Regions from separate parts of the Paraburkholderia sp. J7 genome, predicted to be linked through region 1. Evidence: predicted binding sites of a transcription regulator. Region 1 holds the regulator's gene; the other holds the start of a gene.
The links. Region 1 encodes NrdR, which represses ribonucleotide reductase genes. Its sites were predicted from a motif close to CACNANATNTNGTG; they were not measured.
Positions count from the first base shown of each region.

Region 2: a site for NrdR is predicted at 2,460-2,473, ahead of U5A58_RS07470 (ribonucleoside triphosphate reductase). Genes of this name have one in related genera too.

Region 1 is NZ_CAJMYZ010000013.1:74,473-79,588, reverse strand. Features, by position in the region: gene ydfG (bifunctional NADP-dependent 3-hydroxy acid dehydrogenase/3-hydroxypropionate dehydrogenase YdfG) at 1-580, opposite strand, end outside; ZMP/ZTP riboswitch at 778-915, shown strand; gene glyA (serine hydroxymethyltransferase) at 1,076-2,323, shown strand; gene nrdR (transcriptional regulator NrdR) at 2,339-2,821, shown strand; gene U5A58_RS21605 (GspH/FimT family pseudopilin) at 2,979-3,515, shown strand; gene U5A58_RS21600 (hypothetical protein) at 3,512-3,940, shown strand; gene U5A58_RS21595 (PilW family protein) at 3,937-4,734, shown strand; gene U5A58_RS21590 (hypothetical protein) at 4,731-5,116, shown strand, end outside.
Region 2 is NZ_CAJMYZ010000003.1:431,260-436,375, reverse strand. Features, by position in the region: gene U5A58_RS07480 (anaerobic ribonucleoside-triphosphate reductase activating protein) at 1-483, opposite strand, end outside; gene nrdD (anaerobic ribonucleoside-triphosphate reductase) at 485-682, opposite strand; gene U5A58_RS07470 (ribonucleoside triphosphate reductase) at 686-2,410, opposite strand; partial or broken gene U5A58_RS07465 (DUF2249 domain-containing protein) at 2,841-3,080, opposite strand; gene U5A58_RS07460 (nitric-oxide reductase large subunit) at 3,170-5,116, opposite strand, start outside.

The DNA of each region.
Region 1 (5,116 bases):
CGTCGCCGCGAAAGCGCACATTCGAGAACTCGGTGCCGCCGCACAGGCCCGGCTCGATGTCGGTCACGCGCAGCGCGGTGCCCGCGAGGTCCGCGCGCAGGTTCAGGCTGAACTGGCGCACGAAGGCCTTGGTCGCGCCGTAGACGTTGCCGCCCGCATACGGCCAGCGGCCCGCCACGGAACCGAGGTTGAAGATGTGGCCGCGGTTGCGCGCGATCATGCCGGGCAGAAACGCGTGGGTGACCTGCACGAGGCCCGTGCAGTTGGTGTCGATCATGGTTTCCCACTCGTCGAGGTCGGCCTTCTGTGCCGGTTCTACGCCGAGCGCGAGGCCGGCGTTGTTGACCAGCACGTCGACGCCGGCGAACTCGGGCGGCAGCGCGCCGGGCGCGGCTTCGACCGCGGCGCGGTCGCGTACGTCGAGCTCGATGGGCAGAAGGGCGTCGCCGAGTTCGGCGGCGAGCGCGTCGAGGCGGTCCTTGCGGCGGGCCGTGGCGACGACGCGATGTCCGCCCGTGACAAAGGCCCGCGCAATGGCGGCGCCGAATCCTGCGGATGCGCCGGTGACGAAAACGATCATGGTGGCTCCCTGGTCGGTAGAAGGCGAGGAAAGCGGAAAGCCTACTTCCAATGCCGCGTTGCGGCAAGGAAGGGACAGAACGCGCGAGGGCCGCATCGCCGGTACCACCGGCCGTCGCGCCAGCAGGCGCGGGGCGCCCGGGCGCACGGGGTGTGGGCGGTTGCCTATTCCCTGCCGTTCCAATACACTAACGCGCTCAATCCCTGCGTGACTGGCGATAGGGTCCTGAAATAGCGGCGATAGCGGTAGCGATCTGCCCGCAATAAGGGACTCAAGGTGGAACGACCCACCGTGAAGCGCAGGGTGCCGTTTTGCCGTTCGCCTGGGCAGCCTGATTTCGCGCGCTTTCGTTAGCGCTGCGGGGGCTGTCCTGCCTCGCGTGTGCGGCACCTCCTTCCGCCACGTCAAGGCTGGCCTCTTCGCCAGCAGCGCCGCGTACCCGCTACGCGTTCCGCGCGAGACCCGGTCAACCTGAACACACTTAACGGAATCCGTATGTTTGACAGAGCCGAAAGCACCATCGCCAACGTCGATCCCGAACTCTTCAAGGCGATCGAACTCGAAAACCGCCGCCAGGAAGAGCACATCGAGCTCATCGCGTCGGAAAACTACACCTCGCCCGCAGTCATGGCCGCGCAGGGTTCGCAGCTCACCAACAAGTACGCCGAAGGCTACCCCGGTAAGCGCTATTACGGCGGCTGCGAATACGTGGATATCGTCGAGCAGCTCGCGATCGACCGCGTGAAGCAGTTGTTCGGCGCGGAAGCCGCGAACGTTCAGCCGAACTCGGGCTCGCAGGCCAACCAGGGCGTGTTCTTCGCCGTGCTCAAGCCGGGCGACACCATCATGGGCATGAGCCTCGCCGAAGGCGGCCACCTCACGCACGGCATGGCGCTGAACATGAGCGGCAAGTGGTTCAACGTCGTGAGCTACGGCCTCGACGCCAAGGAAGACATCGACTACGAAGCGCTCGAAAAGCGCGCGCACGAAACGAAGCCGAAGCTGATCATCGCTGGCGCGTCGGCATTCGCGCTGCGTATCGACTTCGAGCGCATCGCCAAGGTTGCCAAGGCGGTTGGCGCGTACTTCATGGTCGACATGGCGCACTACGCGGGCCTGATCGCTGCGGGCGTCTACCCGAACCCGGTGCCGCACGCCGACTTCGTCACCACGACCACGCACAAGAGCCTGCGCGGCCCGCGCGGCGGCGTGATCCTGATGAAGGCGGAGTTCGAGAAGCAGATCAACTCGGCCATCTTCCCGGGCATCCAGGGCGGTCCGCTCATGCACGTCATCGCCGGTAAGGCCGTGGCGTTCAAGGAAGCGCTCTCGCCGGAATTCAAGACCTACCAGCAGCAAGTGGTCGAGAACGCTCGCGTGTTGGCGGAAACGCTGGTCAAGCGCGGTCTGCGCATCGTTTCGGGCCGCACGGAAAGCCACGTGATGCTGGTGGACCTGCGCGCGAAGAACATTACCGGCAAGGCAGCTGAAGCCGTGCTTGGCAGCGCGCACATCACGGTGAACAAGAACGCAATTCCGAACGATCCGGAAAAGCCGTTTGTGACGAGCGGCATCCGCCTCGGTTCGCCGGCCATGACGACGCGCGGTTTTGGCGTGAAGGAAGCCGAGCAGGTGGGCAACCTGATTGCCGACGTGCTCGACAATCCGGAAGACGCCGCCACGATCGAGCGCGTGAAGGCGCAGGTCGCTGAGCTGACGAAGCGCTTCCCGGTCTACCGCTAAACCACGCGATAGGCCATGCGCTGCCCCTTTTGCCGGCACGAAGACACGCAGGTCGTCGACTCGCGCGTGTCCGAAGACGGCGCCGCGATCCGGCGCCGCCGCCGCTGCCCGGCCTGCGACAAGCGTTTCACGACGTACGAGCGGGTCGAGCTGGCGATGCCGTCTATCGTCAAGAAGGATGGCAGCCGCACGGAATTCGACCGCCGCAAGATCATGGCGAGCATGCAACTGGCGCTGCGCAAGCGCCCGGTTGCGGCCGATGCGATCGACGCGGCGGTTGCCCGTATCGAATATCAATTGCTCGGCAGCGGTGAGCGCGAAGTGCGCAGTGAGCGCCTTGGCGAGCTCGTGATGGGCGAATTGCGCGAACTCGACAAGGTCGCGTTCGTCCGGTTTGCTTCGGTGTACCGACGCTTCGAAGACGTCTCCGAATTCGAAGACGTGATCGAGGAATTCCGCCGTGCGGGTGCTGCCAACAACCCCACGAAAAAGCGCTGAGCGCATTCGCATTCTTCTTCCCTCCCGCTTTGCCGCTGTCGTAACGCTTGCATTCTCGCGAGCCGACGCTGCGCGCACCAGCTAGCCGTTCGGCTAATTGTTTCGTTTCCTGTTCGTCCGTAGATTGATGGCAATCCGCTCAAACTGAGGATTGCTGATGAGGCACGGAGGATTCACACTCGTCGAGACGATGGTCGTCATCGTCTTGCTGGCGATCTGCGCAACGATTTCCACGCCTGTTTTCACCGCGTGGCGCGTGCGCGACCAGGTCGACGCACGCGCCAACGCCATGCTCGGCACGCTTGCCTACGCGCGCAACGAGGCAATACGGCGCAAGGCGCGCATTACCGTCTGCCGCGTGGATACTGCGCGCAATTGCCTGGCGGCGGCTAAGGCGTGTCCGTCCGGTAGCGCCGACTGGTCATGCGGTTGGGCCGTCATGATCGAGCGCGCGGGCGCGTATATCCCTTTGCGCATCCAGCCGGCGCTCGACTCGATCACCGTGGCTTCGGGGCTCACCGCCATCACTTTTTCGCCGCCGGCGGGGCAAACCATTGGTAGCTTGCGCAACTTCGAGTTCGCCCCGCGGACCACGTCGGCTGCGCAGCGCGGCGCGAGCTGGCGGCGCTGCATACGCATCGCGGCGGGCGGCCGGGCACGCGTGAGCGACGGCGCATGCACGGGTGCGTCGTGAGCCGGGCCAGCAAGCGTGGCGTGCGCGGATCGACGCTGCTCGAAGTTGCCATCGCGCTCGGCGTCATGGCGATGTGCGGGCTCGGCCTGATGAGCACGCAGCTCGGGGTGGCCCGGCATGCGCAGCTGGCAGCGGCGCGCGAACGCGCGGTGTTTGCCGCTGACGCCATCGCCGAAGCCGCACGCGTGGCAGGCGCATCTGGCTCCCCGATCGATCGATGGAAGGCGCTGACGGCGAGCTTTGTGCCGGAAGGGCAGCTGACCACGTCGAGTGCGGGCGGAGACGCATCGATCGCGTCTGTGAGTTGGGCGGCGACACCGTTCGGCGCAGCGTCAGGTTCGGCTGCGGCCTCGCGGGTCGCGCCATGTCTCGATGCAACGGCGCCCGCAGGGCGCGCCTGCGTCGCCTTGGCATTTCTGCGATGAGTAAGCGTCTCGCGTATGCACGCCAGCATGCTGGCCACACACTGCTCGAACTGACGATTGCCGTGGCGCTCGGTCTCGTGGTGACGCTGGGCGCGCTCTCGGCCTACCGCACGCAGCGCCAGGCCTACGCGCTGGCGAGCGATGCCGTGCGTATCCACGAGGCCGGCATGAACGCATTGATGTTGATCGGCGAGCAGATCCAGATGGCCGGTTTTACCGCAGCCGATGCGCGCTCGCCGCTTGCCGGTCCTGCAATTTTCGGCTGCGCTGCCGGGCGACCGAGCGGTGCCGATGCCGCGCTTGCCTGCGAGTCGCTGTCGAGCCGCTCCGATGGGCTGGCGGTGCGCTATCAAGGCGACGGAATCTCGACGTGGCCCGCCGCGAACGGCCAGATCACCGACTGCCTTGGGCAGGCGGTTGGCGCAGCGGGCGTCGAAATCGTGAACCGCTATCACGCCAAGGTGAGCGGCTCAACCGGTGAGACCGAGCTTTATTGCGAGGGCTCCGGAAAGGTCGGCACGGCGCAGCCGCTTGTCGAGGGCGTCGAACGTTTGCGCTTGCGCTACTGGACGGCGGGCGCGGCGCAGGCGGTCGAAGCTTCGGTGCTCACGCGCGATCAATGGGCTGCGGTCGTCGCGGTCGACCTATGCGTGCTGGTGCGTGGCGCGCTCCTTTCCCGGCGCGTGCGCTATGTCGATTGCGATGGCATGCAGGCAGTCGGCGCCGATGGGCGAGCGCGGCAAGCGTTCTGGCGGCACGTCGTGCTGCGTAACGTTCTGCCGGCAACGTCATGAGCGTGCACCTTCGCGTGAAGCGCCGCAGACGCGCCGCTCGTCGTGGCGTCGCGCTGCCGGTCGTGCTGCTCATCGTCGCGATGATGCTCGTGACTTCGGCGGCATGGTTCGAGGCAGCGTTGCTCGCGCGGCGCAACGCAGATGCTGTAGCCGATCATCTGCAGTCCTTCCATGCCGCCGATGCCGCGCTCGTGTTGTGCTCGCGTGCGCTGGCGAATGGCTCGCTGGCCGCGCCTGCGGCCGCCACGCAGCCCGGCGAGCCGCAAGCCTGGCGGCGGCAGGACAGCTTCGAGCGGCAGGCCATCGCACCCGTTGCCGCCTGGCCTGGGTCCGTGCGCGCGCCGCAATGCTTCGTCGAAGCCTGGCGCATCGAGAGCCGCCC
Region 2 (5,116 bases), on a different contig from region 1:
GGCCTCGAGACTGGCCAGCGCATGCTTGCCGCTCGAGGCAACGCGGGTGACGTCGGCATAGTCGCAAAACGCTGCCTTGACGTCCAGTCCAACCCAATCCACCAGCGGCAAGAGCTCCCTGAGACGACGCGGATGCGTGCCGGCAGTGTGCAAGCCAACCTTGAAACCCAGCGCTTTCACATCACGAATGGCTTGCCTGAGCGCTGGATCGCCAGTAGGCTCGCCCCCGCTGAAGACCACGGCGTCGAGCAGGCCCACCCGGCGCGCAAGCAGGTCCAGAACGGTTTGCCACGCGAAGGCACCCTTGCGGGTGCGTGGCTGCAAATGCGGATTATGGCAATACGCGCAGCGCCACGGGCATCCCTGCACGAATACGACCGCGGCAATCTGGCCTGGATAATCGGTTGCAGTGAAAGGGACCACTCCGCCCACTTTGAGTGAGCGGGGTGCTATCGGGCCGAGGTCCGGCCCGCGTGGTTTCATCTCAGTGAGCAAGCCATGCCTCGCGTTCGCTGAAATATTTGCGCTCGTGGAATTCCCCCTTCTTGCCGGTGTTGAACGAAGAGACCGGACGGTGATAACCCATGACGCGGGTCCAGATCTCGCAGGGCTGGCGTTCTGCGTCAGAGAGCGTGACGCAAGGGTTGTTAGCCTTCACGGATTGAGAGAGTACGGTGCTCATGGTTTAGACCTCTGCGGTTTCGAGTTGAGAAAGCTTGCGTTGAAGGATGTCTTCGTCGCAACGTGGGCAAAACTTGTGGCTGCCTCCCAGGTAGCCGTGCTTCGGGCAAATCGAGAAAGTCGGCGTGACGGTGATATAGGGCAGCGAGAATCGATTCAGCGCGCGTCGAAGCAACGTGCGGCACGCGTTCGCCGACGAAAGCGGTTCGGTCATGTAAAGGTGCAATACCGTACCGCCTGTGTATTTACGCTGGAGGTCGTCCTGGCGCTCCAGCGCTTCGAACGGATCGTCGGTGAAACCTACGGGCAACTGCGACGAATTCGTGTAGTAAGGCATATCCGGCGTGCCGGCCTGCAAGATGCCCGGAAAGCGCTTGCGATCTTCCTTGGCGAACCGGTACGTCGTCCCTTCGGCCGGCGTGGCTTCGAGGTTGTACATGTGGCCGGTTTCCTCCTGATACTCGAGCATTCTCGCGCGCACGTGGTCGAGCACGCGGATCGCCATGGTGTGTCCCCATTCGCTCGTGATGTCGTGCTCGTCGGACGTAAAGTTGCGGATCATTTCGTTGATGCCGTTCACGCCCAGCGTGGAGAAGTGATTGCGCAATGTGCCGAGGTAACGCCGCGTGTACGGGAACAGCCCGTTGTCCATGTGGTGCTGGATGACTTCGCGCTTGATCTCGAGGCTCGTCCGGCCGAGTTCGAGCAGTTCATCGAGGCGCCGGAGCAGCCCCGCCTCGTCGCCGGCGTGGCGGTGGCCCAAACGCGCGCAGTTGATCGTGACGACGCCGAGGGATCCGGTCTGCTCGGCGGAACCGAACAAGCCGTTGCCGCGTTTGAGCAGCTCGCGCAGATCCAGCTGCAGCCGGCAGCACATGGAGCGGATCATGTTCGGCTTGAGTTCGGAATTGATGAAATTCTGGAAATAGGGCAGTCCGTAACGGGCGGTCATTTCGAACAGGCGGTCGGCGTTCGGGCTGTGCCAGTCGAAATCGGGCGTGATGTTGTAGGTTGGAATCGGAAAGGTAAAGGCGCGGCCTTTCGCGTCGCCGGCCATCATGACTTCGATGTACGCCTGATTGATCATGTCCATCTCGGCCTGCAGTTCGCCGTATGTGAAGGACATCTCGCGCCCGCCGATCAGCGGCACCTGCTCGCGTAGATCTTCAGGACAGACCCAGTCGAACGTGAGATTCGTGAAGGGGGTTTGCGTACCCCAGCGCGAAGGCACGTTGAGGTTGTAAATCAATTCCTGAATGTATTGGCGTACCTCTGCATACGACAGGTTGTCGTGGCGCACGAAGGGGGCTATGTACGTGTCGAACGAACTGAACGCCTGCGCGCCCGCCCATTCGTTTTGTAGCGTGCCGAGGAAATTGACGATCTGGCCAATGGCGCTCGACATGTGCTTTGGCGGCGACGCTTCGACTTTTCCCGGTACGCCGTTCAGCCCTTCGTTCAACAGCGTGCGCAGCGACCAGCCTGCGCAATAGCCCGAGAGCATGTCGAGGTCGTGAATATGCAGGTCCGCGTTGCGGTGAGCCTCGCCAACTGCCGCCGGGTACACGTGGCTGAGCCAGTAATTGGCAATGACCTTGCCCGAGACGTTCAGGATCAGGCCACCGAGCGAATAGCCCTGATTGGCGTTGGCGTTGACCCGCCAGTCCTGTTGCTCGAGATACTCGTCGATCGACGAGCGGACTTCGATCAAGGGCTTGTCTAGAGGCACGGTGAACCCTCCCTTTGATACTAGATATTGTTGGTGTGGCGATCTTATTAACTAGATATAGTGCGAGTCAACATCGTTCGAAGGTGAGTTGGGCGCTACTTGATCCGTGCTAATTCCCGTGGGTGCGTGCTCGACGGCCGGCCGATTTTCGCTGCGGGGGTAACGTTTTGTGCGCGCCACACCGAACGCGATGTGTGCGATTGCACGCACGCGTCGACAGGGGGTCGCGATGATCGGGGGGAAAGGGGCCGGCACAACGGGCGAACACGGCTTGCCCGTGCCGGCCTTTCAGGAGGGAGGGATGCTGTTGGCGGGAGGATGCAGTGCGAGGCGCGCGTTAGCCGCCGCTGCATCCACAGGTGCCGCCGGAACTGCCGCAGCCACCCGCAGCCCGCTGCTGGGCGGCGACGGCGTTCGAATCAGGGCTTGCGAGCACGAAGTCGATCACGACCTGGTCCGGCTGGCGCGCCACGTATTCAATATGAACCGGGCGCGGATAATACTGGGCGATTTGCTGGAGAAGCGGAACAGGATCGTGATCGTTCACGAAGCGCATCGTCTCACCGTCGTCGAGCGCTTCCAGCGCGCCGAAAATCGCCGCATGGCGGAATCGTTTGGCAATGCCGCGCGCGTCGAAAACATAAGTCCGGCTGTCGAGAATATCGGCCATGTCAGGCTCCTGGAAAAAATGTTGGAAGTATGAAAAGCGTGTCGTCAAAGAAGCCGGCCATTGTCGTGGCCGGCTCGTCAATGCGGCGTTCAAACGCGCTGAGCCGCCTTGTGAGTCGTTTTGGCTTCGACGGGCACAGCCGTTTCGGGACGGCGCAACAGCAGTCGCGCGGCGAACCAGCAGAGGTACAGCACGCCTGCCGCGAACACCACGTCACCCGGCACACGCAGCCACACCAGCGTTTGCATCAGCGACGAATGAATGACTTCCGGCGAACGCGCGTACCAGAGCCCCTTGCTCACGCTGGCCCATGCCTGGTAGATGCCGGAAGGCAGGATCGAGATGAACACCATCATGAAGAGGCCAATGTTGAGCATCCAGAACGCCATCTTGAGCAGCGAGTCGTCCCAGGCTTCGCGCGACGACATGCCGCGCAGGCAGAACAGCATCAGGCCGATGCCGAGCATGCCGTACACACCGAACAGCGCTGCGTGACCGTGTGCCGGCGTCATGTTGAGGCCTTGCACGTAGTAGAGCGAGATGGGCGGGTTGATCGAAAAGCCCAGCAGGCCCGCGCCAACGGTGTTCCACACGCCCACGGCGACGAAGCACAGGATGACCCACTTATACGTTTGCACCCACGGTGCGGCCTTCGTTCTGCGATACGTTTGCCAGCCCTCCAGCCCGATCAGCGCGAGCGGCACCACTTCGAACGCGGAGAACACGGCGCCGACCGCGATGACGGCAGTGGAAGCCCCCGTGAAGTACAGGTGGTGCAGCGTGCCGAGAATCCCGCCGAACATGAACACGATCGTTTCGAACACGATGGCGCGATTGGCCGTCGACATGCGGATCAGCCCGAGGCGCGAGAAAATCAGTGCGATCACGGCGGTGGCGAACACTTCGAAGAAGCCTTCGACCCACAGATGCACGAGCCACCATCTCCAGTACTCGATCATCGAGTAGTGGGTGTGCTGACCCCAGGCGAGCGACGATGCGTAGAAGAGCCCAATGCAGGTCGCCGAGAGGAACACCATGCCGATCAACCCGCGGCCTTCGGTCTTGCGATTCTTCAGCGCCGGCATCAAGGCGCGCCCCATCAGGAACAGCCAGATCATCAAGCCGACGAACAGCAGGATTTGCCAGACGCGGCCCATGCTGGTGTACGCCAGGCCCTGGTTGCCGATCCAGAAGCTGAAGCCGGTACCGAGGTGCTTCAGCGAGCCCAGCCAGCCGGTCACGGTCGATCCCACGACGATGAAGAGCAGTGCCCAGAAGAGCACATCGACCCCCAGCTTCTGCAGCGGTGGCTCGTGCCCCGAGAGCAGCGGCGAGATATAGAGGCCGGTCGCGAGCCATGCTGTGGCAATCCAAAGGACACCGAATTGAGTGTGGATCGTGCGGCTCACCACCCACGGGAGCACTTCGGCAATCGGAATACCAAAGAAGCTGTGTCCTTCGACCGCATAGTGCGCGGTGAGGGAGCCCATGACCACCTGCGCCAGCAGCAGGCCGATCACCACGTAGAAGTACTTCTTGGTGGCGCGCATGGACGGCGTGGCCTTGACGTTGAAGAGCGGATCAGCGGCAGGCGCTGCCACCGACTCGTCTTCGTTGCTGTGCGCGGTGCGATACCACAGCATCGCGGCAATGCCGCCAAGCAGCAGAATCACGCTGGCAACCGACCACATGCCGTTGGCGACCGTCGGCGTGTTGTCGACGAGCGGCTCATGCGGCCAGTTGTTCGTGTAGGTGATGCCGGTCTGGCCCGGGCGGTCCGTGGTGGCCGACCACGCCGACCAGAAGAAGAACGCAGCCAGCGCCGTGCGGTCATCCGCGCTGGGAACGCTGCCCGCCGTCATGGCGTATTGGTCGCGCAGCGTGTTGAGCGCCGGGTCGGTGCCGAAGAGCGCCTCATAGTGCGTCGCCACGTCGCGTACCGCCTCGGCGCGCTGCTCCGTGACCGTGACGCGGTCTGTGTGCGGATCGTAACGGTTGGCGCGCATCTCGCGCTTCAGACGCGCGTCGAGTTCGCC